Regions from separate parts of the Allocoprococcus similis genome, predicted to be linked through region 1. Evidence: predicted binding sites of a transcription regulator. Region 1 holds the regulator's gene; each other region holds the start of a gene.
What was found. The regulator HrcA, encoded in region 1, represses chaperone genes, less so after heat shock. The targets are predictions, from matches to a motif close to TGTTAGCACTCNNNNNNNNNGAGTGCTAACA.

Region 1 (9,472 bases):
TGTGCGGAAAAAAACCAGTTGCTCCAGCCACTTGGAGGTTAAGTGGGAGAGGAGCAGTCCCGGAAAGTAAAAAAATATATCATCTTCAAAACAACCTAATCCCCAAATTCGAGGGCAAAAACAGCGCAGCCCCGGAAAGTAAAAAATATATCATCTTCAAACAGCCAGCTCCAAAGTTTGCGGACGAAAATGGCGCAGCCATTAAGTCCCGCCCCACGCAATACAGTATTGTTAAAGAAGCAAGTAAATCCTTTATAGTATGTTCCGTAAGCACCCAAATCAAGTCGATTTTTAGAGGCTTGAGTGAGGTTCCACCCGGATATGCTGTCGGATTCCAATTCATTTGAGGCAATGTAGATGAGACTCAGAACATTATGGAAGCCTTTGCTGACATAATGTTCGCTTTCAGAGGCTCATCGGAATGGTTTGCCGATTGAATTGGAATCCGACAGCATATCCGGGTGGAACCGGACCTCAAAAATAAAAAAATCATAAACCCTGTTGACAAAGTGAATGGTAAGTGGTACATTTATAAGCGTAGAAAATGTTAGCACTCAGATATAATGAGTGCTAATAACAAAAAAGGAGGTAGCATATGGAAGCCATACAGGAACTTAGTGAGCGGAAGACGAAGATCTTACATGCGATCATTAAGAACTATCTTGAGACCGGAGAGCCTGTGGGATCCAGAACGATTTCCAAGTATACAGATCTGAATTTAAGTTCGGCAACGATCCGGAATGAGATGGCAGATCTCGAAGAGCTTGGTTATATCATGCAGCCTCACACATCAGCAGGAAGGATTCCGTCGGATAAAGGTTACAGATGGTATGTAGATATGCTGATGAGCCAGAAGGAACAGGAGATTACCGAGATCAAAGGTCAGATGCTTGAGAAGGCTGACAAGATGGAAGAACTTCTGAAGCAGGTTGCAAAGGTTCTTGCGAACAACACGAATTATGCGACGATGATTTCGACTCCGACTTACAACGGGAACAAATTAAAATTTATCCAGCTTTCACAGGTTGATGACCATCAGCTGATCGTTGTGATCGTGATGGAAGGCAACATTGTAAAGAACCAGATCGTGACACTGGATGAACCGCTCAGCAATGAAGCACTATTGAAGCTGAATATGCTTCTGAATACTTCGCTGAACGGAACTTCACTAGAGCAGATCAATCTGGGAGTGATCGCAAGACTGAAAGAACAGGCAGGGATTCACAGTGGTGTGATGAGCAGTGTCATGGATGCAGTAGCGAATGTGATCCAGCTGGATGACGACATGGAGATTTACACCAGTGGCGCGACGAATATTTTCAAGTATCCGGAGCTTAGTGATAAGCAGAGCGCACAGGAGATCATCAGTGCTTTTGAAGAAAAGCAGCAGCTTGCCGCCCTGGTTACAAAGTCAATGGCAAGCGGCGGTGAAGACAGAGACATCCAGGTATACATCGGAGATGAATCGAATGTGGAGAACATGAAAGACTGCAGCGTAGTCACGGCAACATATGAGCTGGGCGAGGGCATGCAGGGAACTATCGGAATCATCGGACCGAAGCGAATGGATTATGAACATGTCATGAAGACGCTTAAGACACTGATGGCAGAGCTGGATGACATATTCCACAGGGATGAGCCGAAAAAGCTCGAATAAGAAGTAAGAAAGGTGGAAGAACCATTGGATAAAAAGATGAGCAATGAAGAAATGGTAAAAGAAGCAGTGGAAGAAGCAAAGAAAGCTGCGGAGGCAGAAGCCAAAGAGCAGGAGGCAAAAGGGCAGGAACCGGAAGACGCGGAAGAAACCGAAGCAACAGAGGAAGAAGCTGCCGGTAAAGAGACGAATTCCGAAGATGCTGAAGAGCCAAAGAAAAAGAAGCTGTTTGAAAAGAAGAATAAAAAAGATAAAAAGGATGAGCAGATCGCAGATCTGACAGACAAACTTACCAGACACATGGCTGAGTTCGATAATTACAGAAAGCGTACTGAAAAAGAAAAGTCAGCGATGTATGAGATTGGAGCCAAAGATGTCGTAGAGAAAATCCTTCCGATTGTAGACAACTTTGAACGCGGACTTCAGTCCGTACCGGAAGATAAGAAAGACGATCCGTTCGTAGATGGAATGGATAAGATCTATAAACAAATGATGAGCACACTGGAAGGAATCGGAGTAAAACCGATCGAAGCAGTTGGTCAGGAATTCGATCCGAATTTCCACAATGCAGTGATGCATGTAGAGGATGAAGAACTTGGTGAAAATGTAGTAGCCGAGGAATTCCAGAAAGGATATATGTACCGTGACTCAGTCGTAAGACACAGCATGGTAAAGGTAGCAAACTAAGATATACCGTGTACCGTATTTCCGATACACTTTATATAAATAACAAAGCAAAATACAATTTTTATAATATTAACAGGAGGTCTTCATAATGGGCAAAATCATTGGTATTGACTTAGGTACAACAAACAGTTGTGTAGCGGTTATGGAAGGTGGACAGCCGGTCGTAATCGCAAATACAGAAGGAGCAAGAACTACACCATCTGTAGTAGCATTTACAAAGACAGGAGAACGTCTTGTAGGTGAACCTGCAAAGCGTCAGGCAGTAACAAATGCAGAAAAGACAATCTCATCTATCAAACGTGAGATGGGTACAGATCATAAAGTAGACATCGATGGAAAGAAATATTCTCCACAGGAAATTTCAGCTATGATCCTTCAGAAATTGAAAGCAGATGCAGAAGGATATCTTGGAGAAAAAGTTACGGAAGCAGTTATCACTGTTCCGGCTTACTTCAACGATGCCCAGCGTCAGGCTACAAAAGATGCAGGTAAGATTGCAGGTCTTGATGTAAAACGTATCATCAACGAGCCTACAGCAGCAGCTCTTGCATATGGACTTGACAATGAAAAAGAACAGAAGATCATGGTATACGACCTTGGTGGTGGTACATTTGATGTATCTGTTATCGAGATCGGTGACGGCGTTATCGAAGTTCTTTCTACAGCTGGTAACAACAGACTTGGTGGAGATGACTTCGACCAGAAGATCACAGACTATATGCTTGCAGATTTCAAGGCAAAAGAAGGCGTAGACCTGTCAACAGACAGAATGGCACTTCAGAGACTGAAAGAAGCAGCTGAAAAAGCAAAGAAAGAACTTTCTTCTGCAACAACAACAAACATCAACCTTCCGTTCATTACAGCAACAGCTGAAGGACCGAAGCATTTTGATATGACTCTTACAAGAGCTAAATTCGATGAACTGACACGTGATCTTGTAGAAAAGACACAGGAACCGGTAAGACGTGCACTTTCTGATGCAGGACTTACAGCAGCAGACTTAGGTCAGGTACTTCTTGTTGGTGGATCTACACGTATCCCGGCAGTTCAGGAAGAAGTAAAACGTCTGACAGGTAAAGAACCTAGCAAATCCCTTAACCCGGATGAATGTGTAGCACTTGGTGCTTCTATCCAGGGTGGTAAGCTTGCAGGAGATGCAGGTGCAGGTGACATCCTTCTTCTTGATGTAACTCCACTTTCACTTTCTATCGAAACAATGGGTGGTGTAGCTACAAGACTGATCGAGAGAAATACAACAATCCCGACAAAGAAGAGCCAGATCTTCTCTACAGCAGCTGACAACCAGACAGCCGTTGATATCAACGTTGTACAGGGTGAAAGACAGTTCGCAAGAGATAACAAGTCCCTCGGACAGTTCAGACTGGATGGAATTCCGCCGGCTCCACGTGGAATCCCGCAGATCGAAGTTACATTCGATATTGATGCAAACGGTATCGTAAATGTATCTGCAAAAGATCTGGGAACAGGAAAAGAACAGCATATCACAATTACAGCAGGATCTAATATGTCTGATGCAGATATCGACAAAGCTGTAAAAGAAGCAGCTGAATTTGAAGCTCAGGACAAGAAACGTAAAGAAGCAATCGACGCTAAGAACGATGCTGACGCTATGGTATTCCAGACAGAGAAAGCACTTGGCGAAGTTGGAGATAAGATCGATGCAGCAGACAAAGCAGCAGTAGAAGCTGACGTACAGGCTCTGAAAGATCTGCTTGCAAAAGCAAATACAGAAGAACTTACAGATGCTCAGGTTGCAGAAATCAAAGCAGGAAAAGAAAAACTGATGGAAAGCGCTCAGAAACTGTTCACAAAGGTTTACGAACAGGCAGGCGCACAGGCTGGTCAGGCAGGACCACAGGCTGGACCTGCACCAGAAGCAGGACCGGCTCCGGAAGGATTTAACGGAGACGATGTAGTTGACGGAGATTACAAAGAAGTCTAATCCGTAAGATAAGATGAGAGACTGCAAGGCGGCACTATACCGTCTTGCAGATTTCCTGTGTCATAAATGAAAGATACTTATTATGACATACTTATTATGACATAAAAAGCCTCCGGTCAGGTGAACAGCATATGCAAAGAAGATGCTGCGGAGAGCCGACGCGGGCGTGAGAATGTGCCAGGGTACATTCTGTATTAAAATACTTTGAGAAATATCTAAGTGAGGTAGGATTATGGCAGAGGCAAAAAGGGATTATTATGAGGTCCTGGGCGTATCACGAGATGCGGATGATGCGACTCTGAAAAAAGCATACAGAGCTTTGGCGAAAAAGTATCACCCGGATATGAATCCAGGAGATGCAGAAGCCGAAAAGAAGTTCAAGGAGGCTTCGGAAGCCTATGCTGTTCTGAGTGATGCAGACAAACGGCGTCAGTACGATCAGTTCGGTCATGCAGCGTTTGAAGGCGGTGCAGGCGGAGCCGGTGGATATGGCGGTTTTGATTTTAACGGGGCAGACTTTGGTGATATTTTTGGTGACATTTTCGGTGATCTGTTTGGCGGTGGCAGAAGAGGCGGACGTGCGAACAATGGTCCGATGAAGGGCGCCAATATCCGAAAAGGTGTCCGGATTACATTTGAGGAAGCAATTTTTGGATGTGAGAAGGAACTGGATATCGTTCTGAAAGATCCATGTACAAAGTGTAACGGAACAGGAGCAAAACCGGGAACAAGTTCGGAGACCTGTTCAAAATGTGGTGGAAAAGGTCAGGTTGTCTATACATCACAGTCGTTCTTCGGAACCGTGCAGAATGTACAGACCTGTCCGGACTGTCATGGAACCGGTAAGATCATTCGTGAGAAATGTCCGGATTGTGGTGGAACAGGTTATACTTCAAGCCGCAAGAAGATCAAAGTCACAATTCCGGCAGGTATTGACAATGGTCAGAGCGTTCGGATCCGTGAGAAAGGTGAACCGGGTGTAAATGGCGGACCAAGGGGAGACCTTCTGGTAGAAGTTACGGTTTCCAGACATCCGATCTTCCAGAGACAGGATGTTCATATTTTCTCAACTGCACCAATTTCGTTTGCACAGGCAGCACTTGGTGGTGATGTACGAATCAAGACGGTTGATGGCGATGTGATCTATACCGTAAAACCGGGAACAAAGACTGATACAAAAGTACGCCTGAAAGGAAAAGGGGTACCTTCTTTGAGAAATCCTCAGGTCAGAGGTGATCATTATGTGACGCTGGTTATTCAGACACCGGAAAAATTAAGTCCGGAAGCCAAAGAAGCGCTTAGACATTTTGATCAGTTGACAGGAAATACACTGAACCAGGAAGAGCCGGCTTCCGAATCGAAGGGTAAAGCTAAGAAAAAAGGGTTCATGGATAAGTTAAAAGAAACATTTGAAGAATAATAAAAAAGTGGCTGTGAAAAACTCGATTGAATTTTTCGCAGCCACTTTTTTACTATTCTTCTTCGTCTTCCAGTTCTCCTCCGATGACACCTCCGAGAACGGCAGTGAAAGAAGCAACAACGACAGCGGCGATGATTGCTACACCGATCAGTGCTACTAAAATACCCATAACACGTACCTCCTTTTCTCGTCTTTTTATAGTATAACACGGAGGCATGTAAAATTAAATGAAAAAATGTGACTTTTTTCATTTAGTATGCTATAATGTCAAAGAGCAAATGATAATATAGTGTATTGTCAGTTTTGCGGATTTAAAATAGTAAGGCTTAACGGTTAAGGAGGGCAAACCAATATGGCACTGAAAAAACAGACAAAAGAAACAAAGGCAGCAGAGGTAAAGGCAGCGGCAGAAACTAAAGAAGAAGTAAAAACAGCAGTTAAAGCAGCAGAAGATAAAGTTAGCGAAAAAGTAGAAGAAGTAAAAGAAACTGCTAAAAAAGAAGCACAGCCGAAAGAAGTAAAGGCTACTGTTGAAAAGAAAGCGCAGGAAGTGAAAAAAGCTGCAGGAGAAGTGAAAAAAACAGTAGAAGAAACAGCTGAAAAAGCTGCAAAAGAAGTGAAGAAAACTGCAGAGAAAGTTACAAAAGAAGTAAAGAAAGCTGCACCAAAAACAACAGCTAAAAAATCTGCGGCAAAGAAAGAAATCAAAACAGAAGTTGTTCTTCAGTATGGTGAAAAAGAAGTAAACACAAAAGATATGATTGCTTCAGTAAAAAAAGACTGGACGAAACAGAAACATAAAATTTCCGAGATCAAGAGTATTGAGCTTTATGTAAAACCGGAAGATTATGCAGTATACTATGTAATCAATGGTGAACATACCGGAAAAGTATGGTTATAAGATAAGACTGAAGGATTTAGTCCGAACCGCAATCTTTATTGAACGGTTCGGATTTTTTTAAGGAGAGAGGTAAAATGCAAAAGTTTATACAGTATACCCCGACAGAAATCTTATTCGGAGAAAACACACAGGCAGAAGTTGGGAAAGAAGTTAAGAAATGGGGAGGAAGCCGTGTATTTATCGTATATGGCGGTGGAAGTGTAAAGAAAAGCGGACTTCTTGCGCAGGTAGAAGAAGCGCTGGAAAAAGAAGGACTTGCTTATGCGGAATTTGGCGGAGTAAAGCCAAATCCACGGATGGCATATGCACAGGAAGGCGTTGAGAAAGCAATTGAATTCGGTGCGGATTTTCTTCTTGCAGTAGGCGGTGGAAGTTCTATTGATACAGCAAAGGCAATCGCACATGGTGTGGCAAACCCGGACTGGTCTCTGGAGGAGATCTGGGGCGGTGAAATCACACTTACCAGATCGACACCGGTAGGATGCGTACTTACGATTGCGGCAGCAGGAAGTGAAACCAGCGATTCCGCGGTTCTGACAAACGAAGAAACAGGGAAAAAGGGAGGAATCAGCACCGGTCTGAACCGCCCGAAGTTTGCGATCATGAATCCGGTTCTTACCTATACGCTTCCAAAATACCAGATTGCATGCGGAATCGTGGATATCATGATGCATACACTGGAGCGATATTTTATTCCAAATACGAGAAATCAGATGACAGATGAGATTGCAGAGGGACTTCTGCGGGTTGTGCTTGAAAATGGGAAGAAAGGTCTGGAGAATCCGACAGACTACGATGCCATGAGTGAAATCATGTGGGCAGGAAGCCTTTCACATAATGGACTGACAGGTCTCGGAAGAGCAAAAGATTTTTCTGTACATAAACTCGGACATGCACTTGGTGCAAAATATGATAAGGCGCATGGTGCAACCCTTTCTGCTGTCTGGGGATCCTGGGCAGAATATGTCTATAAAAACGATGAAGAAAGATTTGCACATTACGCAAAAAAAGTATGGGGCGTAGAGGAAGAAGATGTAGCGAAAGCCGCAAAAGAGGGAATTTGCCGAACGGTAGAATATTTCCGTGAAATTCATATGCCGACAAATTTAAAGGAACTGGAAATCGGAGAAGTATCAGAGGAAGATTTGCGGGGACTTGCTATGGCGACGACATTAAATGATACTGTAAAACTTTCAAAGATTAAAGAACTTACTGCCGAAGATGTATATCAGATTTTCCGGAAAGCAGCAGGAAAATAAGATGGAAATAAATAAGAAAAAATTTTACAGACAAGTGTTCGCACTTGTAATCCCAATGGCACTTCAGAATCTGATCAACGTAGGAGTGACGGCGGCGGATGTGCTGATGCTTGGAAGAGTCAGTGAAAAAGTTCTTTCAGGTGCATCCCTTGCAGGGCAGATACAGTTTGTCATGACACTGGTCCTTTTTGGTACAACATCGGGTGCAACGGTTTTGACCGCACAGTACTGGGGAAAGAAAGATACACAGACGATTGAAAAAATCCTTGGAATGGGAATGACTATCGGTGTCAGCTGTGCAGCTCTTTTTACCATTGTTGCAGAAATCATCCCGGAAGTACTGCTTCGAATCTACACCAGTGACCCGGCTGTGATCGCAGAAGGTGTGAAATATTTGCGGATCGTGGCACTTTCCTATGTCCTGATGGCGGCAACGCAGGTCTATCTTTACATTATGCGGAGTATTGAGCAGGTTGTGATCGCAACGGTCGTCTACAGTGCATCATTAGTCTGTAATGTCCTGGTAAATGCGCTTCTTATTTTTGGTTTGTTTGGTTTACCGAAGATGGGAATTATGGGTGCGGCAATCGGAACTCTGACAGCAAGGATCGTAGAACTTATCATTGTGATCTGGTATGCAAAAGTAAAAAATCATGACGTTAGATTTCACCCGGTCTATATGCGTAAGATCGACAAGCTGCTTCTAAAAGACTTTCTGATTTATGCGAGTCCGGTGATCTTGAATGAAATGATGTGGGGACTGGGTTCCACAGCCAACACAGCAGTGATCGGTCATCTGGGAAGTGCTGCGGTGGCAGCAAATTCTGTTGCTCAGGTTGCAAGACAGCTGGCAACGGTGGTAGCCTTTGGTGTATCCAATGCGACTGCCATTTATCTTGGTAAGACTATCGGTGCAAAAGAGTTTCATCTGGCAAAAGAGTATGGAAAAAGATTTTTGTGGCTGAGTATTATTACCGGTGCGGTAGGAGGCGGCATCATTCTGATAGCTGCTCCGATAGCAAATCATGTGATGACACTCTCACAGGAAGCGCAGGGGTATCTTTCTTTTATGTTTTTTGTTATGTCTTACTTTACACTCTGCCAGGCGATCAATACCACACTGGTAGTGGGGGTATTCCGGGCAGGAGGAGATACCAGGTTTGGCCTGATCCTGGATGTGTCTACCATGTGGGGATGCTCTATTCTGCTGGGTATGATCGCTGCCTTTGTCTTTCATGCGCCGGTGCAGGTTGTTTATATCCTTCTGATGAGTGATGAGGTGATCAAAGTACCGATCACAGTCATGCGCTACCGAAGCTACAAATGGATTCAGAATGTGACGAGAGAAAAAGCAGAGCTGGCATAACATTGTATGCGAAAATAAATTTGGAATTTTGAGGCAGATGTGATATGCTAGAGAAAGAATAAATTTGAAAAGGAGATTTGCAACATGAGATTAGTATCAACAGAAAAAGCACCAAAAGCACTTGGACCGTATTCCCAGGGATATGTACATGGGGGAATCCTTTATTCAGCAGGACAGATTGCGATCAATCCGGCTACAGATACTGTAGAAGCTGATACCATC
Region 2 (9,472 bases), on a different contig from region 1:
CGTCTCTTTTGTAATGCCCATCTTCTCAATCAGCTTGAGAATCAGGCTGTCATCTATTGTAAGCAAAGAATACAGAAGATGTTCCTGTTCAATTTCCTGGTTGCCGTAATCTGCTGCAATCTTTTCAAGGTTCTGCACTGCTGCCATAGAACTTTGTGTAAATTTATTGATATTCATAACATGAGTCCCTCCTTTGCCTTGCTATCTTTGTTCTATCCGAACTATAGCACGTGTTGTTAGCACTGTCAAGAGCCGAGTGCTAAATCTATATACATTTTTACTCCTCTGTCAAATCATAGGACTCATTGTCTGAGTCCTGTCTATATAAAACGCTCCGGATTCTTTATCTTCCTCCGGCAGCGGCTTTTTTATATTCCATCAGTTTCTGTCTTGCCTCTGCATTCAAATGTCTCGGAACCTGGATCTGTACCGTTACATACTGGTCACCGTGGACATTTGCATCCTTCATCGAAACAATTCCTTTTCCTCTCAGACGTATCTTGCTTCCTGACTGGGTTCCTTCTTTGATCTTGCACATCACATCGCCATACAGGGTATGCACTCTTGCCTCTCCACCAAATACGGCTGTTGTATAAGGAATATTGACTGTCGTGTAAACATCCATTCCTTTTCGTTCATAGCCTGCTTTCGGCTGAACAGTTATTTTCAGGAGAAGGTCTCCTGCCCCGCCTTTTCCGGTTCCCGGCATTCCTTTTCCACGAAGCCTTATGCTCTTTCCACTGTCAATTCCTGCCGGAATGTGTACCTCCAGCGTCTGTGCTTTTCCACTCTGATCCTGCAGAGTAATTCTTTTATCGCAGCCAAATGCTGCTTCGTCAAATGTAACAGATACACTGGCTTTCAGATCCTGACCTTTCTGATCAAAGCCTGCTGATCCGTGGCCACCAAATCCTCCGAACCCGCCAAATCCGGACCCATCGTCATAGAAGCTCCTTCTGTGAAAGCCCTGGCTTCCGAAACCACCTGTGCTTTTGCTGCCGTTTCCATGGAATATATCTTTAAACATATCTCCGAAAATATCATCTGCATTTCCGGTAAAATGATACTCCTGATAACCACCCGGGCCACTTTTGAAGCCCTGGAAACCATTTCCAAATCCGCTTCCCTGATAGCCGCCTCCTGCAGACTGGTCAAATGCAGCGTGTCCGAACTGATCGTACATCTTCTTCTTTTCCGGATCACTCAGTACCGAATAAGCTTCTGTTACTTCTTTGAATTTCTTTTCTGCATCCGGATTTCCGGCATTGGTATCCGGATGATACTTCTTCGCCAACTTCCGGTAAGCTTTTTTGATCGTCTTTTCATCTGCATTCTTCGCTACTCCAAGCACCTCGTAGTAATCCCGCTTTGCTGCCATGTCCTGTCACCTCCTGCCTGTAAAACACCCCGGAGATTACTCTCCGGGGAAAACTTATCTTCTATATTAACCTTCAATTGTGATATACTTCTTCTCTTCTGCAACCGGTTTTGCTTCTTTTTTCGGAACGAAGAGTTTCAGAATACCATGTTTAAATTCTGCTTTGATGTCTTCCTCTGTGATATCTTCACCAACGTAGTAGCTTCTCTGGCAGGCTCCCGCATAACGTTCGCGACGGATATATCTTCCGGTTTCTTTCTCCTGTTCATCCTGATCAAGACCTTTTGCAGCACTGACTGTCAGATAACCATCTTTCAATTCTGCAGTAACTTCATCTTTCTTGAATCCAGGAAGATCAATCTCAAGCTCATATCCATCTTTCATCTCTTTGATATCTGTCTTCATCAGATTATTCGCATGATGTCCATAGAGCTTCTTTTCTGCTCTGTCCTCTGCTTTATCTGCATATCCGTAAAATGGAAATCCAAACCAATCATCATCAAATAAGTTATTATTAAAAATACTAGGCATCAACATAAGTCCTGTCTCCTTTCAAACACTCATAATACGTTCGGAACACTGGAAAGCAAACCTTTCTTTTTGTTCCCCTTTCTTTGTTCTATCTGTACTATAGCACGCATTGTTAGCACTGTCAAGAGGTGAGTGCTAATTTTTTTATGAAGAATTTGTGAACACTACGAGCCATGCAAAATGGTGAAAAAAACGCCCTGCAAGTTTACTTGCAAAGGCGTCTATTTTCGCTATTTTATAGGGCGACAGCCTGGCAGCAAGGGAATTCTTTCCCGAGCTGTGCATGGCGTATCTCACAGCTTCACAGGGATTTTTCACTTGCTTTCGCACGGAGGTTTCTTGATTTGACCACATTTTTACGACAAATCTTTGGAAAAAATATATTCGTTTGATTTTCTTACCACATTGTACGACAACGGCTTCTGGTTTATACCACAGCAGGTACGGTTTCTGAAGAGTACAATCTGATATCAGTTTTTACTTATTCTCGCCTATTTCTTTATTTATACCTATATCGTAAGAGCTTCATCTTCTATTCATTTCCATATAAAAAGAGTTTTATCTTCACCAGCCGGTATTCCTCAAATGTAATCGCTGCTGCTTCGTCACCGTTTAATCTTCTGCCTGCCACCCAGATGCCTTCCGAAAAAGCTCCTTCCTCATAAGATAAAATATCACAGTGCTCCCGCGTCTTGTCATTCGAACAGATTTCTATCTGGCATGCATTTGCAAACATATAAAAAGTATCTTCCTCTGCCTTTAAAATAAGACATACGCCTTTTTGTTCTCCCTGCCCTGAAACCGCCATCTGCACGCGGAATCTGTAATCTTCAAATAACATTTCTCCTGTACCATCTTTACAGTTTTCTGCAATCACTGCCTGAAGATTGTCTGTTCCATAATTGTCCGAAAACAGATCTATCATGCTTCCTAACGTTGACGCACAGTAATGGTACTCCTTTACATCCTGTGGTATGGAAAGTAATGGGTCTTTCACATCCACCCCGAAGAGATGTGCTGTGGCAGAGTTGAACGGTTTTCCCATATCCTCAAAGCCAAACGGTGCAAAGCAGACTGCATGATAATGTCCGATTGCATACACAAGCCTTGGCGCACAGTGGGAATGTGTTGCCGTTTCCGGAATAAAAAGTGGATTGCCAAGCTTTGTATACTCCTCGCAGATATCGGTAAAATTATGTACATAAATATCCGGTGCATAGATATCAATGGACGGGGCTGCATAATTCCACACCTCCATCATTTTGGCAACCGGTCCACCGGATGGATATACTCCAGGCTCTGTCCCCTGTGTCAGCCAGCTGTTGACCGCCATCGGAAGATCATACTCTGCTTTTCCGGCTGCTGCGACATATTCTACATAACTTGCAATATGATATGCAGAAAAAATTTCATCTGCAGCCAAACCAAAAACCTCTCTCCATCCTTTTTCTTTTCCGCATTTTTCCATACCATCCTGCCCACTGTCTGGAGTTATTTTTCTCTCTGCCCCGGCATTCTGGTTTTGCCATACATTTTTCAAAGATTCATCCATCTCATCTGTATGGTTTTCCAGATAATCCACAAGCCCCTGCGGCGGTGTTTTTGCAAACAGCTGCTCTGCCAATGTGGAATGCTCTCTTGCACTTCCCTGCACTCCAGTCTCATTCTCCACCTGGACTGCAAGCACTGTCCGCTCTTTCCCGTCAATTACCCTTAAGTGGCGCATTAATCTTGCGAATGCTTTCGCATCTGCATGTTTTGTCTCTTCGCCCAGATAAGAAAGGGTTGTATATGGCATATTATAAAAATTTTTAAGAATGATTTTCCGTTTTCCCTGTTCTAGCTCCGCACGCGGAAAACGCTGCAAATCTTTCTTCACCCACTCCGGTGCATAAGTTGACTGTGCATTTTTCCATGTTCCAAACCACAGAAAAATAATATGCATGCCCGCATTTCTTGCCTGCATGATAAGCTCATCCACCAACGTGAATTCAAACCTGTTTTCCTCCGGCTCGATCAGTTCCCAGCTCACCGGAAGGAGCAGTGTATTCAATCCCAGTTCTTCTGCCTTTTCCCAGATTCCGCTCATGTAAACGGCATCTGATGCACTCGAATTATGAGCTTCGCCAGCAATCGCTATCCATGGTGATCCATCTGCCTGCCGCAATAACTGTTTTTTCATTTAAACATCTCCAGCTTTTTTACTTCTCCATGTGTAATTCCGGAACCATTAAAAGCATCCACTCTGACATAGTACATTTTTCCTTTTACCAGAGCTCCTACACGGTAGTTTATGCAGTTTCCCATAACCATACAGCTGTGATAGAGCTGTTCCGGTTTATTTCCCCACAGGATCAGATATCCGGATACCGCTTTCTGCTCTTCTACGGAAACTTCCATATCAAGATATCCTGTCCGTCTGACTTCATATTCCGGCACTTCCGGAAGTGTTCTCTCTGCCCTTCCAAAAACACGAAGTCCTGAAATACACGGTTTCACATGGTAAGGCACCTCTTCTATTGTGAGTCTCAGGAAGCGTAGCTTCCATCCCTCTTCTGACACAACAAGATCATGGCTTAAATCAGTGTCTGCATTTCTCTTATCTTCCAGTGCAAACCACATCTCTCCATCTAAAGATCCTTCTAACATCCATCTTGTATAACCTGCCTTCCGGTCTATATAGCGCTCCATATCCGGTGTTTTCTTCCATTCCCCCGGACACTTTATCTGACTGGAAGGATCATCTGCGAAATTAATCTGGATGGCATGCACGTTTGCACAGGTGTCCAGATCCATTGTAAGAAAACTTCCCGGTGCTTCGGTATCTGCCATCCACCACGTCTGTACATTCTCGTCTGCTGCAAGCGATGGCTCGTGATCTTTTTCATAACCGGATGCTGTCATCTTTGCGCCATAGCTTAACAAAAACCATTCCGGCTCTGCCCACGGATCCATTCTGAATTTTTCGACGTCCTGCGGCCAGTCTCCATATCTCTGGTTGCAGAAGAGATTTCCTTCCTCATCAAACCCTACCGGCCAGATTCCTACACGCCGCTCAAACACATGATTTTTGCTGATTCTCATTGTTGCCGTATGCCAGAAATGTCCGGTTATATCTTCCATCGTAGAACCATGGCCTGCTCCCGGAAGAAAACCGCCCGGTTTATAGGAAAACGGATTATTCTCTGCCAGATGAAACGGACCTAATGGATATTTTCCGACATAAACACCATCTGCATAAACATTCAATTCTGCTCCCGGACACGCATATTGCAGATAATAATTTCCCTGATATTTTGTCATCCACGCACCTTCGATGTATGGCATTCCCGCATATGTTGCACGGATGATTTTCTTATTCTCCTCCGGAAGATTTTTCGCATCTTCCCCACACTCTTTCAAAAAGGCAGCGAACAGACCTTCAATCTCTTCTTCTGTTTTCGGATTTTCACTGTTGTTCTCACCGAATCTCTCATATCCGTTCTCCCACGGATTTCCAAAGATTAGTTCTTTTTTTTCTCCGATTGGATGCATCGTATCCGGGTCTAATTCCACGCCCCAGATTGGTGTTGCATTGGCACATCCCCAGTAAAAATAAACTCTGCCATCCTCATCTGCAAACAGATTCGGATCCCAGTAATCCATCACACCCTCGATTTTCTCATAGGGACCATGTATAGGATCTTTCGTCCGGTAGAAATCGCACGCCTCACCCCTGCCAGATGCTGTAAAATACATCCAGTCACCGAACACGCGCACATCCGGCGCATAGTCATAGGCAGGTACATTCTCCGGCAGCGGATAGCTTTCCCAGTGTGCCATATCCGAAGATACCCACACGGATCCGCTCATTGATGCAAACAGATAGTATTTTCCATGATATTCCACCATGGAAGGATCTGCAGCTTCCCGGTTCACAGTGAGCTGATATTTATCTCTTGGATCTTTCTTAAACTGGTATGCATATGGTACATTGATCGGATTACAGTAATATCTCATAAAACTTCCACCTCCGCGCAAAAAGCTCTGTCTTTTCCTTCAATCCACTGATTTTCCCGGACGGTATACTCACCTTTCAACCGGATATCTTCACTGGAGCTTCCAATTTTCACATCAACCGTACCTTTTTCAATTTTCCATCGCATATCTTTATCCAGAAATGCCATCTGTGAAGGCTGTATCCTGAAAATAACAGTTCTGCTCTCTTTCGGCTCTAACCATACTCTTGTAAATCCGGCAAGCTCCTGCACCGGTCTTGTTCTCGATGCATAGCGGTCGGACAGATAAAGCTGGACGATCTCTGTTCCGGCAGTTTCTGACTGGTTTGTGACCTTCATCAAAACAGAAACAGTCTCTGTCGGCAGTACTTCTTCTTTTTCTATGGTTAAATCAGAATAGACAAAATCCGAATAACTCAGTCCATATCCAAAACAGTATCTCGGCGTATGCGGCATATCCAGATAGTTGACAAATCCGATACTCTCTCCCTGATGGTTTGCAGAACCCCATGGATGATTGTAATATACCGGAATCTGTCCGGCACTATATGCCACAGAAACCGGCAGTCTGCCGGATGGATTATGAATTCCAAACAAAGCCTCATATACTGCTCTTGCACCCATTTCCGCCGGATTCCATGCCTCCAAAATTGCATTCAAATGCATATCTGCCACATCACTTGAGATTGGTCTTCCATTGAAATGAATACCTACCAGTGGAATTTTTTTCTCCAAAGCTGCCAGAATAAACCGATCCTGGCAAGGTGGAAGATTTATGTCTGCCGCATCAACTCCCTCACCCATGGATGCAAGGGAACAGGTGCCGTATTTTCCGCCCAAAGTAAGAAGTACAATATCTGCGCCTTCCATCGTCTTAAGGGCTTTTTCAAAACCGGACTCATCCTCCCCTGCGATTGGATAACCGAAAGCCGATACAATTTCTGTATCCGGAAGGATTTCTCTTAAATACTCCACAAGCGATCTGCACTGCGGTTTTTGTGTTTTTAAAATCTCATCATATATTTTTCCTGTGTCAAGCTGGATATGAGTGCCTGGCACGGTAGGGATTTCCTCTCCACTTCTGTTCTCAATACCTGCTACCCCAGCGATACTGTTTGCCACTGCATATACAGATTCCATCATGGACATATGCGTGTAACCACCAAAAAACATCCTTGCATTGTCTGCATGCGGACCAATCACCGCAATTTTTCTGAGTTTCTTCTTATTCAATGGAAGAATGCCATCATTTTTGAGAAGTACCATAGATTCCAAAGCTGACTGCAAAGACAGGCTTCCTCCCTCATCTGCTTCTGCAAACTCTTTTTCTAACGCCTCTCCTTCCATTGCGAATGGGTGCTCAAATAATCCCATACGGAATTTTACACAGAGCACCCTATGTACTACTTTATCTAATACACTTATATCATACGTTCCATCCGAAAATCCCTCCATCAGCTCTTTTCCATATCCTGTCTGGCTTGGCATCTCAATATCCATTCCCGCTTCCATTGCCAGATATCCGGTTTCTCCAAGTGTCTCTCCGATATGCTGTACGGTATGGCTGTTTCCAATTCCACCATAATCACTGACACAGATTCCGTCAAAGCCCATCTTCTCTCGCAAAAGATTCGTGAGAAGCTTTTTTGACACAGAGACAGGCTCATTGTCGATGGAACAATAACATGGCATGATGCCTTTCAGTTTTCCATCACGGATTGCCGCCTGAAATGGTTTTCCATAGATTTCCTGTAAGGTACGTTCTGCCGTCTCACTGTGTGTTCCATGGATACCTCCCTGTGAATTGTGGAATGCCAGAAAATGTTTTGCCACACAGTCCGGTGTCCTGCCATCCACAGTCACGCCTGCTGCGCCCTTCGCATAAGCGGTTCCAAGCGCTGCTGCAAGTGTCGGATCTTCTCCATAGGTTTCTCCCTGTCTTCCCATACGTGAATCTCTGGAAATATCTAAAACCGGTGCCAAAATATGTGTGATTCCACAGGCGGTCTCCTGCTTTGCCACACTTGCTCCAATCTTTTCTTCCAGCTCCGGATCAAATCCGGCTCCTCTCGCAATCCCCGATGGATAACTTGTTGCTTTTTGTAAAAATGCTCCACATAATCCTTCCATATGGAAAATTGCAGGAATTCCATGTGGACTGTTCTCCATTACAATACGCTGGACTCTTCTCTGCCAGTCTGCTGCTTCCTGCAAAGACTTGATTCTCCTCATCTCAAGCGTACTGACCTCTCCGATTCCATATGGAACCTGTTCTTTGATCCAGTCACAATTTAGATATGTTTTATCAAACGGAAATACACAGTTCACCTGTGCCATTTTCTCTTCCAGACTCATCTCCTGTAATAACAGGGATGCCCTCTCTTCTGGTGAGAGCTTATTATTCATGTAATTCATAGTTTCCACTGACTAACTCCTCCTTCTTTCCATTCGGCAGCTCCACTTCACAGGTTGTTCCAACAGGAACAGAAATCTTAAGCTTCATTTTGCCCTCTTCTCTCCTCCACGCGACGCGGATTGTTCCATAAATACAGATATGGGAGCATTGTGCGTTTGTCAGACCGCCACCAGGCATCGGTTTTATACGGAATCTTCTATATCCTGCCTCCACCGGCTCTAATCCGCAGATCCTCCGGTAAAAGAAATCTCCTACCGCTCCATAGGCATAGTGATTCATGGACGCCTCTTTGACCTGACTGTTCTCTTCAATCACGTCCCACTGTTCCCACATGGTTGTTGCTCCTTTTTTTACCTGATAAAGCCATGATGGGTTCGTGTCTTCCATCAGAAGCTGATAAGCTTCCTTCAAATGTCCATTGTCCGCAAGTGCAAACAGAATATACGGTGTTGCTGTAAATCCGGTATTCAGATGACCGCCGTTCTCCCGGATCAGTTTCCAGAGATTATCCGCCATTTTTTCTGCTTCTTTCTGTCCTGCCATTTTAAAATAAAGCGGCAGTACATACCCAGTCTGAAATTCCTCATTCAGTGTCCCATCTCCATCCATAAATCTTATCCGGTAGGCTTTTTTTATTTTTTCAGATTTTTTCCTGTAAAAATCACAGTCTGCCCTCTCTCCAAGTGCCTCTGCGATCTCACTCATCACCTGACACGCATAGTAATAATATGCGGTTCCTGTCCATGGACCTTTTCCAAGCCAGTCCTTTGGATTCCCGTAAGGTGCACACCAATCACCAAACTGAAACGGCAATGAGAAAATATACCGCGAATGATTCTTAATAAAACCTGCCATTGCCCATCTTGACACATCGGCAAGATATTTTTTCATGACAGGATACATCTGGTGAAGTACTTCCCTGTTTCCGGTTGACCGGTAGATGGCATACGGCACAAGAATGCAGCTGTCTCCCCAGCAGCTTGTTGTAATGCTTGGAGTTACGCCTTTCCGCACCGGGACAACAAAAGGAATTGCACCTAATTTTCCCTGTTCTGCTTTCATGTCGCGGAGCCACTTTCCAAGAAACCGGTTCATCTGAAAATTAAAACACGCCGTACCTGCAAACAATGCAATGTCTCCCGTCCATCC
Region 3 (4,806 bases), on a different contig from region 1:
CGGGCAGAAATCACGATTCTTGGAGAATTGCCAGACAATGATATTTATGATTTTATCTTGCTGACTGTCCGGGAAAACCAGCTGTATGAAGCACTTTCTGAATTAAAAAATAATAAAAGCGATACAATTGTTACAATGGTAAATTCACTGGACAGTTATAAAAAATGGGAAGACATTGTTGGAACAGGAAGAATATTACCGGCTTTTCCGGGAGCAGGCGGAAGTATAAATGATGATGGCATCCTTGATGCATCCCTTACTCCGAGAATTATCCAACCGACAACATTTGCAGAAATATCAGGAAATAAATCCGAAAGAACAAAGCAATTTTCAAAGATATTGAAGTGTGCTCATGTCCCATATCAGGAAGTAAGGGATATGCATATATGGCAGTTGTGTCATCTTGCCATGGTGGTGCCGATTGCAGATGCATATTATGAAGCTGATTGTCCGGAAAGAGCAGGAATGGACTGGAAGATCATGAAGAAAACAGCAAAAAGATTGAAAAGAAATTTTAACTTTTTGCGGAAACAGTCAGGTAGGTTGTCGCCTGGCAAAATGAATATTTTTTGTTTTCTACCATTGTCAATTCTTGCGATTATGCTTGCTATTACATTCGAAAGTAGCTTTGGAGATAAATTTATGTATCAACATGCTATGAAAGCACCAGATGAGATGAGAGAACTGCATAAGCAATTTTATGATTATGTGAAAAGGCGGAAGGCATGAGGATGCATTGTGTTGTAAGAAAACAATAGTGGAAGGCGACAGATAATGAAAGAAAAAGTGAATGTGACAGGCGTACCGGAAACGATGGTACAGACTTTGTATGCAAGAGCAAAAGAAACAAAAAAGCAAAATGCAAAGATCAAAGATGAGATTGCAGTAAAACTAGTGGAAAAGCTTGATTATGACTTTTCCAAGGCGGATAAGGATAATGCCATGACTTATGGTGTGATTGCAAGAACAATTGTATTAGACCGGATGGTTGAGCAATATTTGAAGAAGCATGAAAATACAGTTGTCGTAAATCTTGCATGCGGACTGGATACCAGATGTTATCGGATGGTGGGAAAATATATGCGCTGGTACAATGTGGATTTGCCGGAGACTATGAAGATAAGGCGGCAGTTTCTTACTGAAACAGGTCCGGTGTATCAGATCGCGAAGTCTGCAATGGATGATTCCTACGTGGACGATATCGATTATCATGGTGAAAATGTTCTGGTGATAATTGAAGGACTTACTATGTATTTGTGTGAAAAGGACATCAGAAAGATGTTTTCTATTATTGAAAGATCATTTCAGAAAGTAACTGTAATGGTCGAAACCATGTCACCATTTGTTGTAAGACATGTGAAAGAAAAATCTATAGAGGGCAGCAATGCCAAATTCACATGGGGAGTTAAGAATGGAACAGAACTACAAAAGATTGTACCGAATTTTTCTATCCTGCAAGAAGTCAGTCTGGTTGAAGGAATGAAGGAACTGATGTCGATTTATCTTGTAATTGGGAAGATTCCAGCTGTTCGGAATATCTCGAACAAAATAGTTGTTTTAAAGAAACGCAGCTGATATTAAGGAGATGATACAGATGCAGAAAAGGCATTTTGAAATAAAAACAGACGGATTTTATGGTGCATATTGGAAATGTAAAACCGATGCAGACTGTGCAATGATTGCAATGATAGGAGATGATTCAGAAGATTATCTGGCGCGTACATCCGTGAAATGGTTACATAAACTCGGTGTGAATGTGATGACGATGTCACCGGCAAAAAAGGATTATGGACATCATAATTATCCGCTGGAACGTATAGAGAAAGCAATCAATTGGTTAAAAGTGCATGGTAATCAGAAGATAGGAATTGTCGGGGCATCTACTACAGGAACACTTGCTTTAACTGCCGCTTCTTATTTTAAAAATCTTACATTGACGATCGGTCTGACACCGAGTGACTTTGTCTGGCAGGGATTTATGCAGGGCAAAAAAGATGGCTGTAAGGAATGGCCGATTGAGGGAGAATCTCTTTTTTCTTACAAAGGAGAACCGCTTCCGTATATGCCGTTTTGTTATAAACATCCAGACTACTGGCATGTGATTGATGAAGAAACAAAGCGTACCGGTGATATGCTTAATTCGAGAAAACTGTTTGATGATTCAGAAGCAACTCATCCAATTACAGAAGAAGAAATGATCAAGATTGAAAAAATTCATGGAACATTATTGATAATTGGCGCTGAAGATGATGTGTTGTGGGATACTGCAAAATATATACGCCGTATGGAGCAGCGTATGAAAGAACATCCACATACGTGCAGGTTAGAGTCTGTTATTTACGAGCATGGAACCCATTTCGTTTTTCCGGAGAGTATGTTAAAGACGATGTTGCCAATTGGTTCCGGAATCTTTATGAAACTGGCATTTCAGGCGGCAAGAAAATATCCGAAAGAATGTCAGAGAGCACGTCTGGATATTGACCAGCGGGTGAGAAATGCTGTTGCTGAATGGAAGAGTGCAGAAAGATAGATTAAAATAGAAGGTATAAGTATGGTATTTAAAACAATAGGAAATAAATCAAATCCAGTCATTTTGTTTTTTCATGCAATGGGAGTAATTGGGGAAAGTAGTATGCCGGTTGCAGGGAAAATGGCGGAAAAATATTATTGTATTATGCCTACATCAACCGTGTATTGCACTGGACAGAGATATCACAGCAAAAGAGATGAGATACAGCAAATTGTACGATTTCTGGAAAATCATGGAATCAAAAAGATAGAACTTGTAGTTGCATCTTCGATTGGTGCAGATCTTGCCATGGCATTCCTGACAGAGGTAAAAATACCAGTAAAGCATGTTTTTTTTGATGGCGGGCAGTTTGCACAGATTGGAAAGACAACACGCAGAATCATGGTCCCGTTCTTATATATAGCAATGAAAAGTTTATATTGGTCAAAAGGAAAGACGCTAAAGAAAATCATGTGGTGTGACGATAATAAAATCAAGCCCTATTTTATAGAGGCAGGGAAGAACTTGACATATGGGAATCTGAGAAGACAGATGGCAGATAGCCTGGAAGATAAAATATTTCCAGAACTGTCAGAAGAATTGCAGAAACATACATTCTGGGAATTTGGAAGTAAAGAAGAACATTTTAAATATAGGAATGCATTGATGCAGACCTATATACACGGTAACTTTCCCGTTTTTGAGGGATTTAATCATATGCAATATCAAATCCAAAATCCGGAAGGGTTTGCCAGAATGTTGGAAATGATTATTGAGACTGACCGATTACCGGAATTGGCATTTGCGATGTGATATAAAGGAAAATAGCATTACAAATTGACTATCCGAATCCGAACAAATTTACATCTGCATTTCGTGCAGAGTATGGTGTGCCGCCAATGATATACCTAAAGAAAAAGACATAGGAAAGTCTGAATGAATAAAAACGTTCACAAAATCTTCACAAAAGAATTAGCACTCACCTCTTGACAGTGCTAACAATAAGTGTTATATTACAACTAGAACAAAGGAAGGGGAACAAAAAGAGATGATAAAGATTCCACCGACCGGAGGTTCGGATGACAACAACACTTCAGAGTAAATCCGAATGTGCTAAATAAATTAATAAATGTCTTTTGAAAGGAGATATGATTTATGTTAATGCCTAGTATTTTTGGAGAGAACTTATTGGATGATTTCTTTGGAGAACCATTTGGAGGATATGATTACAGCGAGTCCGGACTTATGACAACCGATGTAAAGGATAGCGATAAAGGCTATGAAGTAACGATGAATATGCCTGGAGTTAAAAAGGAAGATGTAAAAGCAGAACTGAAAGATGGTTATCTGACAGTCAGTGCTGAGACGAACACGAGGAAAGATGAAAAAGATGAAGATGGCAAGTACATCCGCCGTGAACGTTACAGTGGATCCTGCAGCAGAAGCTTTTATGTAGGCGATGGTGTCAAACAGGAAGATATCAAAGCCAAATTTGAAGATGGTACGTTGAAACTGTTCGTACCAAAAGAAGCAGCAAAACCTGCTGTAGAGCAAAAAAAATACATTTCCATTGAGGGATAATGAAGAATGCGGATCATAGATGTCCGCGAACATGGCTGCCAGCCAAGGCAGCCACTTAAAAAGAAAATTCGTAAAGTTCAGATAGATTTTTAAGGAGGAACGACGTATGTTAATGCCTAGTATTTTTAATGATAACTTATTTGATGATTTCTTTGATTTACCATTTTATGATGATAAAACAGATCGTAAGATCCAGAGAAAACTGTATGGACATCATGCAGGCAATCTGATGAAGACAGATATCAAAGAGAAAAAAGATGGATATGAACTGGAGATCGATCTTCCGGGATTTAAGAAAGATGAAGTTACAGCAGAACTGAATGACGGATATCTGACCGTGAGCGCAGCCAAAGGACTTGATCAGGATGAACAGGAGAAAGAAACTGGTAAGTATATCCGCCGTGAACGTTACGCAGGAGCCTGCCAGCGAAGCTACTATGTAGGTGAAGATATCACGGAAGAAGATATCAAGGCTGAGTTCAAGCATGGTATCCTGAAACTCTTTGTCCCGAAGAAAGAAGTAAAACCGGCAGTAGAAGAGAAGAAATATATCAGTATCGAAGGATAATGACAACACGCTAAAAACTTTCAAATACACCATATAACGAGGGCAGCATACAGGAGCAAAATTCTGTATGCTGCCCTTTTTCTACTATAAATGGGATTTTGAGGAAGTCTGGATAGCATAATGAGTTAGAATTTGATTTGAAAGTGTG
Region 4 (9,472 bases), on a different contig from region 1:
TATTTGATCTGTTTCTCAATATCTTTAATTGTGATCAGACCTTTTAAGTTAAAATCTTTATCTACGATTGGAAGTTTTTCTTTTCTTGCTTTTGCGAGGATCTTCTTTGCTTCTTCCAGGGTGATACCTTCCTGTGCTGTTACAAGACCTTCGCTTGTCATGGATTCTTTGATCTTCTTGGAGAAATCTTCTTCAAACTTGAGGTCACGGTTCGTAATGATACCTACCAGCTTTCTTCCTTCTGTGATCGGAACTCCGGAAATACGGAACTTCGCCATCAGTTCATTAGCATCTGCCAGTGTGTGCTCCGGTGACAGATAGAATGGATCTGTAATAACACCATTCTCAGAACGCTTAACCTTGTCTACTTCTTCTGCCTGCTGTTCAATCGACATATTCTTGTGAATAATACCGATACCTCCCTGGCGTGCCATAGCGATCGCCATACGATGTTCGGTAACAGTGTCCATTCCCGCACTCATCATCGGTATGTTAAGCTTAATGCCCTTTGTAAGATAAGTTGATAAATCAACCTGATTTGGAATTACTTCTGAATAAGAAGGTACCAGAAGTACATCATCGAAGGTAATTCCTTCTCCAATAATCTTTCCCATGATTTTTCTTCCTTTCTCTCTCGTCTGTAATTTTGATTTTCTGCTATGATAACGCATAAATCCATGCTATGTCAAGTCTTTTATCGAGTACATTCGTCCGTCCGTGACAATCACGTTTCTGCAGATCACTGATAGTTTTACGTAACCGTCTTTCCGGATGCAATTGTCCCCCCGGAACCTGCAAGCTTTTCTGCACGTCTTTCGGGAATTATTTACAAAAAACTTTTCTTGGTGCCAGCATCTTCAGTCCTTCACAGACTGTCTTATTCGGCTCAAAAATAATCTTTTTCTTTTCCCCGTTATTTACAACGATCAGCTCATATGTATCTGCCCCCGGCATACCCGAACTGTAATCGGTTCCTTTCAGCCCCTGATAAGGTCTGAGTTCCGGCGAACCGGAAGGTGCCATCATCTCAAGATCCGTCATCTCCATCGAAAAGATATTTTTCCGACGGGATTTTGCCATAATCTTATCAATATCCAGACTTCCGTTCACAAATAAATACTCATATTCAACATCCATACTCCGGAACAAAAAAACATCCAGTGCGATCATGATCACCGGACCGATTATACCGAATGGGATCATAAATATAAGTACGACCGACAGAACAGTAAGTATGATAAGTATTGCTTTGATCAGCGTCGTCGAAGATGCTTTCTGCCTCTTCACCAGCTGTTCTGTGTAAAAATCACCCATATCCTAACCTCCAAATTTATATATTAGAACTATTGTAACACTTTTATAATAAAAAGAAAACTCCTCTTCTGAGGAGTTTTCTAAAAATCATATTTTTAGCTTACATCATGCCCATTCCCGGAGCTCCGCCTGCCGGCATAGCCGGTGCATCCTCTTTGATGTTAGCAACAACGGATTCTGTTGTAAGGAGTGTAGATGCAACACTTGTAGCGTTCTGCAGTGCGCTTCTTGTTACTTTTGCAGGATCAAGGATACCTGCTTTCACCATATCAACATATTCTTCATTGTAAGCATCAAAACCATTTCCAGGTTCAGCTTCTCTTACCTTGTTGATGATAACTGCACCTTCAAGACCTGCGTTAGCTGAAATGTGGAATAATGGAGCTTCCAGAGCTTTGAGAACTACTTTTGCTCCTGTCTTTTCATCACCTTCCAGAGTTTCTGCAAGTTTGGCAACTTCTTTAGATGCATGGATGTATGCAGATCCACCACCTGCAATGATTCCTTCTTCTACTGCAGCTCTTGTCGCATTAAGAGCATCTTCCATACGGAGTTTTGCTTCTTTCATCTCTGTCTCAGTAGCAGCACCTACACGGATAACTGCAACTCCGCCGGCGAGTTTTGCAAGTCTTTCCTGAAGTTTTTCTTTATCAAAATCAGATGTTGTCTCTTCGATCTGGGCTTTGATCTGTCCGATTCTTGCTTCCAGAGCAGCCTTATCACCCATACCATCAACGATAACTGTATTCTCTTTCTGAACTTTTACAGATTTTGCACGTCCAAGCTGTGCCATAGTTGTATCTTTCAGTTCCAGACCAAGTTCTTCCGAGATTACCTGTCCGCCTGTTAAGATTGCAATATCTTCCAGCATAGCTTTTCTTCTGTCACCATATCCAGGTGCTTTTACTGCAACTACATTGAATGTTCCACGCAGTTTGTTGACGATCAGAGTTGTAAGAGCTTCTCCTTCGATATCTTCTGCTACGATAAGAAGTTTGGCTCCTGACTGTACGATCTGTTCCAGCAGCGGAAGGATTTCCTGAATATTAGAAATCTTCTTGTCTGTGATCAGGATATATGGATCATCAAGATTTGCTTCCATCTTTTCCATATCAGTGCACATATATGCTGAAATATATCCACGGTCGAACTGCATACCTTCTACAAGGTCAAGTTCTGTCTTCATTGTCTTTGACTCTTCAATTGTGATAACGCCGTCGTTGGAAACTTTGTCCATAGCTTCTGCTACCATCTCACCTACACTGTCATCACTTGCTGAGATAGCTGCTACTCTTGCGATCTGCTCTCTTCCTGTAACTTTGCTGCTCATCTTCTTGATAGCTTCCACAGCACAGTCTGTTGCTTTCTTCATACCTTTTCTTAATACGATCGGGTTTGCACCTGCTTCCAGGTTCTTCATTCCTTCGTGTACCATAGCCTGTGCAAGAACAGTTGCTGTTGTTGTACCATCACCTGCAACATCGTTGGTCTTAGATGCAACTTCACGGATCAGCTGTGCTCCCATATTTTCAAATGCATCTTCCAGTTCGATTTCTTTTGCGATTGTTACACCGTCATTTGTGATAAGCGGTGCTCCGAATGATTTATCCAGAACTACGTTTCTTCCTTTTGGTCCGATTGTTACTCTTACTGTATCAGCAAGTTTGTTGACACCTGCTTCCAGTGCCTTTCTTGCGTCTGCTCCGTATTTAATTTCCTTTGCCATTTCTATCACTCCTGATTCTTAAAAATAAAATTCTGTTCTGATCTGAAAATCTGATTTTTATCTGTATATGATCTCCTGCAGGATTATCTGATCACTGCAAGAATATCATTCTGTTTTACAATGATGTATTCTTCATCATCGAGTTCTACTTCTGTACCTGCATATTTGGAATAGATAACTTTATCACCTACAGAAACATTCATCGTAACTTCTTTTCCATCAACAACTCCGCCTGGTCCTACAGCAACAACTTCTGCCTGCTGTGGTTTTTCCTTTGACTGTCCAGGAAGTACGATTCCTGATTTTGTAGTCTCCTCTGCAACTAACTGTTTTAATACAACTCTGTCAGCTAATGGTTCTAATTTCATTATAAATTCCTCCTAACTCTATCTTGTTAGCACTCAACAAAATCGAGTGCTAAAAACTTTCTAGGTATAAGATAGCACTCTCTTTCTTTTTTGTCAACATTCGATTTTGAATTTTATAATTACTTTAGATTTATTTCATAAAATCCATTCGTCACCTGCAGGACCAGAATCATACCTGCACGGTTCTCATATCGCTCCTTTATCATCCCTGTACACACAGTCTCACATGTGATCGTCCGGATCCGGCATTCATATACTGCATCCAGTGAAATATCAGAAAGACTGCCTGAGCGCAGGATCAGATGTACCTGCTCCATCTCCTTCTGATATTCTATGACTGTTGCCTCGTAAATATTCTCATCTTTTTCCTTATCTTCTTTCAGATACTGTACCATCGTAAGTACAGCTTTATCTCCATCATACATGCTCTCTTCTCTCCTTTTTTACAAATATAGTCCCCCGTTAAAGAAAAGGGCATCAGATTTGTCTGATACCCCTCTTTTACTTTTATCCTTAATTCATTTTTTCTTTTTTGATCTTATCCAGTTCTTTGAACACGTAATCATTCACAACCTTGATGTAAGTTCCTTTCATACCGGATGAACGGGATTCGATCACGCCTGCACTCTCAAATTTACGGAGTGCATTGACAATTACAGAGCGGGTGATTCCCACACGGTCTGCAATCTTGCTTGCCACCAGAATGCCTTCCATTCCGTTAAGTTCATCAAAAATATGGATGATTGCTTCCAGTTCAGAGAAAGAAAGAGTGCTGATCGCAGATTGTACGATCTGCTCTTTTCTGGTCTCTTCTGCACTCTCTTCGTTAACAGAGCGGAGCATCTCAAGTCCCACGACAGTGGTTCCGTACTCGCTCAAAATGATGTCGTCGATTTCGTACATGGACTCTTTTCTGTATAAAAACAGAGTTCCAAGTCTCTCTCCTGCAATGTTGATCGGAGTAATGATCGCCTGATATCCCTGAGATACATCAGCTGTAAATCCAAGTGTCTGCAGATTAACATTCTCTTTTGTGGAAAGAATACTGAGAAGACGTTCATTTAACATCGGATCAATATGTTCTCCCACTTCGTCCTGCAAAAGCTCATGGATCTCCGGGACTCCTTCGCATGTGCTGACACCGAGTACCTTTCCTTTCTTACTGACTACCAGTACATTCGATGCCAGAATCTCTGTCAGAACTTCACAGATATCTGTAAACACAACTTTGCTTGAATTATTATTGTGCAACAGTTTGTTAATTTTTCTTGTTTTATCCAATAATTGTACGCTCATATCTGCCTCCATATACTTTTATTAAAAATGTGCGTTTCCGTTCGCATTTTTCACGAATATGAAATATTGTTGAAATTATGTGCACAAATTAGTCAAAAAAATGTGCACATAAATATATTATCATACAATTCTGAATAGTTCAATGAAATTTGATTTATTTTTCATCTTTCTCTTTATTTTTTACAAATCCACACTGCTCATTACCGCAGACAAGTTTATTTCCTTTTTCTACCATATAGCTTCCGCATTTCGGACATTTTTCTTCTGACGGCTTCTGCCATGACATAAAATCGCATTCCGGATTATCCTCACATCCGTAATAACGTCTGCCTTTCTTTGTCTTACGCAGCACAATGTCTTTTCCGCATTTCGGGCAGGCAACTCCGATCTTCTCCAGATACGGTTTGGTGTTGCGGCATTCCGGGAATCCGGGACATGCAAGGAACTTTCCATGGGGACCGTATTTGATGACCATATTTCTTCCACATTCTTCGCAGACTACATCGGTTACCTCATCCTCGATTTTAACTGTTTCCAGCTCTTTTTCTGCTTTTTCAACCGCTTCATTCAAATCCGGATAGAAATTGCTGATAACCGATTTCCACTCTACCTTTCCTTCTGCGATCATATCCAGAAGTCCTTCCATATAAGCGGTAAAATTGACATCGACAATGCTTGTGAAAGACTGCTTCATAATATTATTGACCACTTCTCCAAGCTCAGTCATATAAAGATTCTTGTTCTCTTTTGCAACGTATCTTCTTGCAATGATCGTAGAGATCGTTGGTGCATAGGTACTCGGACGTCCGATTCCAAGCTCTTCCAGTGTCTTTACCAGAGATGCCTCGGTGTAATGTGCAGGTGGCTGTGTGAAATGCTGCTTATAATCAAAGGATTCTTTCGTCAGTTCTGAATCTTTGTCAATACTCTTGACCATTACATTTCCACTCTGTTTTTCCTCATCGCTTTCCACATATGCCAGACGGAAACCTTCAAATACAATCTTAGATGCCGATACCGTAAAACGGTAATCATCTGCTCCGATTTTAACAGAAGTTGTCTCATATTTTGCCGGCTGCATTCTGCTCGCCACAAAACGCTTCCATATCAGCTGATACAGACGGAACTGATCTCTTGTAAGAGATTCTTTGATTTCTGCCGGAACACGGGTAACATCTGACGGACGGATGGCTTCGTGTGCATCCTGAATATTTTTCCCGTCATTCTTCTGCTTCTGTTCCGATGCAGTCTCTGCCACATACTCTTCTCCGTAGGCTTTTCCAACGTAGGCTCTCGCATTTGCATCCGCCTCCTCAGAGATACGGGTCGAATCAGTACGCAGGTAAGTGATCAGACCAACCGTTCCGCTTCCTTTGATATCCACACCTTCATAAAGCTGCTGTGCGATACGCATCGTCTTTGAAGTTGCAAAATTCAGTGCTTTGGATGCCTCCTGCTGAAGGGTACTGGTCGTAAACGGAAGCGGTGCTTTTTTGCTTCTCTCACCGCGCTTTACGTCGACTACTTTATATTCTGCATCTTCCAGTTCTGCAAGAATCTTATTCAGTTCCTCTTCATTATGGATCGTAATCTTCTCATCCTTTGTTCCGTAGAATTTTGCTGTAAGAAGCTTCTTTTCTCCCTTTATCTTGAAATTGGCGTCCAGTGACCAGTATTCTTCCGGAATAAAAGATGCAATCTCATCTTCCCGGTCCGCAATGATGCGAAGTGCTACTGACTGTACACGTCCGGCACTGAGACCTCTTTTTACTTTTGCCCAGAGAACCGGACTGATCTTATATCCCACAATACGATCCAGCACACGACGCGCCTGCTGCGCATCTACCAGATCCATGTCGATATCACGTGCATTTTTCAGTGATGCCTTTACCGCACTTTTAGTGATCTCGTTAAAGCTGATCCGGTATACTTTCTTTCCTTCCAGCTTAAGTGCTTTCATCAGGTGCCAGGAAATTGCTTCTCCTTCACGGTCCGGGTCAGTTGCAAGATAAATCTTATCTGCTTTTTTTACTTCTTTTCTAAGCCCTGCAAGGATCTCACCTTTTCCTCTGATTGTAATGTATTTCGGCTCAAAGTCATGCTCCAGGTCTACTCCCATCTGACTTTTCGGCAGATCTCTTACATGTCCGTTGGATGCCATTACCACGTAATTGCTGCCGAGAAATTTCTTTATGGTCTTCACTTTTGTCGGTGACTCTACAATCACAAGATAACGTGCCATATATTATATTCCTCCATATTAACAGTGTCAGATCATTTTGATCTGACATAATAATTTTTTGATCTTTCCTGAATGCATCCTTTCAACTGAAGAGATACACAGATTCCCATCACCTCCTGTGGAGTAAGTCCGGTTTCTCTCTGTAAATCATCCAGCCCCCGCGGATACAAACCGAGCTTACTATACACCAAATTTTCTTTTGTTTCAAGCTTTATTTTGTTTTTCGTGTCTGATATAATTGCGATTTTCTTCTTTATCAGCCCTTTTATGACCAGTTCTTCCAGCAAATCTTCTTCATTCAGAAGAATCCCTGCCCCCTGCCGGATCAGGCGGTTACAACCACAGCTCAGCGGCTCTGTCACCATCCCCGGGAGGGCATAAATGTCTCTTCCCTGTTCAAGAGCCATGTCTGCTGTAATCAGGGATCCGCTTTTTTCTTTTGCCTCCATAACGAGTACCACATCGGCAAGTCCGCTGATCAGACGGTTTCTTGCCGGAAAATGCCAGGCAACCGGCGGAGTTCCCGGTGGCTGTTCAGACAGTATACCTCCGCGCTTTATTAAATCTTTATAGAGTCCTTTATGTGCCGCCGGATAACATACATCTGCTCCGCCTCCCAGAACCGCAAATGTCTTCCCTCCGACATTTAATGCAGCCCGGTGTGCCATCCCGTCAATTCCCAGTGCCATTCCACTGATGATCTGGATTCCGCTCTCCGCAAGTCTTTCAACAAAGCGAAGCGTCATTTTCTCACCATAGCTGCTACATCTTCTGGCACCTACCACCGCCACCGACGGGATTCCCTCCTGTGGCATCTTCCCGATAAAAAAGAGTGCATACGGCATTCCTGCAAGTTCTTCAAACCGTTTCGGATAATTGTTCTGTCCCCGGACTGCCATCTGAATTCCCCGGTCCGCCGCTTTTTGATACGCTTCCCTCCAGTTCCTTTTTTTCTTACTTTCTTTCAGGATCCCCCACTCTTTTTCTGTAATTATCTGTTCTCTGATTCCTTTTTCTTCTATATAATAGACCGCTTCCGCAGATCCGTTCTTTCTGCATAATTCACACTTTCTGTCACCTGTGATTCCTTCCACACACGCCAGCCAGTATGTATACCACATTTCACTCATTTCTCTTATCCCCAGTATTCTTTATCCATAACCCGATACCCCAGTGCCTCTCGAAGTGCCGCAAGATCGATCTCCTCTTTTTCCTCCAGATCCGCGATCGTCCGTGCCACCTTTAACACCTTATGATAGCTCCTCACCGTCAGGTTCATCACTTCATAAGCCTGGCGCATCATCCGTTCTTCCTCTTTCCCAAGACGGCAGTATTTTTCAATTTCATTTTGCCCCATCTGTGCATTTTTTGTCAGCTTTTCTTCCTGAAAACGTTCCATCTGACGCATTCTTGCAAGCATCACTTTTTCCCGCATGCCTCTGGAATCCATCCCTGTTCCCTTTCCGGTCAGTTCTTCATATTCGACCTTGGGTGCCTCCATGCAGATATCAATCCGATCCAGAAACGGCTGGCTCAGCTTTCCCTGATAATTCCGGATCTGCCCGGGCGTACAGGTACATTGGGGACCAGGAGCCATTCCGCAGGGACATGGATTTGTTGCAGCAACCAGCATAAAATCTGCCGGAAAAATATAAGCTCCCTGCTGCCTTGCCAGATGAATGCATTTTTCTTCCAGCGGCTGCCTGAGCACCTCCAGAACACCTCTCGGGAACTCCGCCAATTCATCCAGAAAAAGAACACCTCCATGCGCAAGTGTTGCTTCTCCCGGCGATGGGATTCGTCCGCCTCCGATGAGTGCTGCCCGTGTCACGGTATGATGGACCTCCCGGAACGGTCTCTGCCAGATCAGCGGATTCTCTCTTTTAAGCAGTCCCGCCGTACTGTAAATCCCCGTGATCTCCAGACTTTCTTCCCGGTCAAGCGGTGGCAGGATCGTCGGGATCCGTTTGGCAAGCATCGTCTTTCCGGAACCGGGCGGCCCGACATAAAGCAGGTTATGTCCTCCTGCCACTGCCACCATCGTCGCCCTTTTTACTGCTTCCTGTCCCTGAATATCACTATAATCTATGTCCCATTCTTCCGTTCCATGAGCCTCTTCTTTGTCAGGTTTCTCCATCTGAGGCATATACTCACCCTTCAGCCATCTGCATACCTCTTCCAGAGTCTCTGCCCCAAAAATCTGTATTCCCTGCGCCAGCCTTCCCTCATCCTCATTTGACTTCGGAATCACACAACACCTGAAACCAGCCCTCTTTGCTTCCAGAACAATCGGAAGGATTCCCTCTGCCGGCTGCAGCTTTCCATCCAGTCCGAGCTCCCCTGCAAGTAAGATATCCTCCACGGCTTTTTCCGGGAATCTCCCCATTGCCCCAAGTACTGCAACTGCAATTGGAAGATCAAATACAGATCCCTTCTTGCGGACACATGCCGGCGACAGATTGATCACAATCTTTTTCGCCGGCATGGTATAACCGGTATTGCGCATGGCAGTTCTTACCCGTTCTG

Region 2: the regulator HrcA is predicted to act here: its motif matches at 2,020-2,050, upstream of ACYQ5K_RS12555 (Hsp20/alpha crystallin family protein).
Region 3: the regulator HrcA is predicted to act here: its motif matches at 3,480-3,510, upstream of ACYQ5K_RS06170 (Hsp20/alpha crystallin family protein).
Region 4: the regulator HrcA is predicted to act here: its motif matches at 3,433-3,463, upstream of ACYQ5K_RS06105 (co-chaperone GroES).

What each region holds. Positions count from the first base shown of each region.
Region 1 is NZ_BAAHSG010000039.1:74,446-83,917, reverse strand. Features, by position in the region: partial or broken gene ACYQ5K_RS14440 (hypothetical protein) at 1-347, shown strand, start outside; gene hrcA (heat-inducible transcriptional repressor HrcA) at 596-1,657, shown strand; gene grpE (nucleotide exchange factor GrpE) at 1,694-2,341, shown strand; gene dnaK (molecular chaperone DnaK) at 2,430-4,304, shown strand; gene dnaJ (molecular chaperone DnaJ) at 4,537-5,724, shown strand; gene ACYQ5K_RS14415 (DUF6465 family protein) at 6,077-6,625, shown strand; gene ACYQ5K_RS14410 (iron-containing alcohol dehydrogenase) at 6,700-7,884, shown strand; gene ACYQ5K_RS14405 (MATE family efflux transporter) at 7,886-9,250, shown strand; gene ACYQ5K_RS14400 (RidA family protein) at 9,335-9,472, shown strand, end outside.
Region 2 is NZ_BAAHSG010000033.1:3,928-13,399, reverse strand. Features, by position in the region: gene clpB (ATP-dependent chaperone ClpB) at 1-177, opposite strand, end outside; gene ACYQ5K_RS12560 (DnaJ C-terminal domain-containing protein) at 344-1,378, opposite strand; gene ACYQ5K_RS12555 (Hsp20/alpha crystallin family protein) at 1,445-1,915, opposite strand; gene ACYQ5K_RS12550 (DUF5597 domain-containing protein) at 2,442-4,091, opposite strand; gene ACYQ5K_RS12545 (family 43 glycosylhydrolase) at 4,088-5,908, opposite strand; gene ACYQ5K_RS12540 (glycoside hydrolase family 3 N-terminal domain-containing protein) at 5,905-8,322, opposite strand; gene ACYQ5K_RS12535 (family 78 glycoside hydrolase catalytic domain) at 8,306-9,472, opposite strand, start outside.
Region 3 is NZ_BAAHSG010000011.1:273-5,078, forward strand. Features, by position in the region: gene ACYQ5K_RS06150 (ketopantoate reductase family protein) at 1-729, shown strand, start outside; gene ACYQ5K_RS06155 (class I SAM-dependent methyltransferase) at 775-1,575, shown strand; gene ACYQ5K_RS06160 (acyl-CoA thioester hydrolase/BAAT C-terminal domain-containing protein) at 1,595-2,530, shown strand; gene ACYQ5K_RS06165 (hypothetical protein) at 2,552-3,322, shown strand; gene ACYQ5K_RS06170 (Hsp20/alpha crystallin family protein) at 3,665-4,090, shown strand; gene ACYQ5K_RS06175 (Hsp20/alpha crystallin family protein) at 4,197-4,658, shown strand.
Region 4 is NZ_BAAHSG010000010.1:113,838-123,309, reverse strand. Features, by position in the region: gene guaB (IMP dehydrogenase) at 1-614, opposite strand, end outside; gene ACYQ5K_RS06115 (DUF6106 family protein) at 823-1,314, opposite strand; gene groL (chaperonin GroEL) at 1,415-3,040, opposite strand; gene ACYQ5K_RS06105 (co-chaperone GroES) at 3,124-3,408, opposite strand; gene ACYQ5K_RS06100 (hypothetical protein) at 3,528-3,833, opposite strand; gene codY (GTP-sensing pleiotropic transcriptional regulator CodY) at 3,922-4,704, opposite strand; gene topA (type I DNA topoisomerase) at 4,859-6,946, opposite strand; gene dprA (DNA-processing protein DprA) at 6,979-8,076, opposite strand; gene ACYQ5K_RS06080 (YifB family Mg chelatase-like AAA ATPase) at 8,082-9,472, opposite strand, start outside.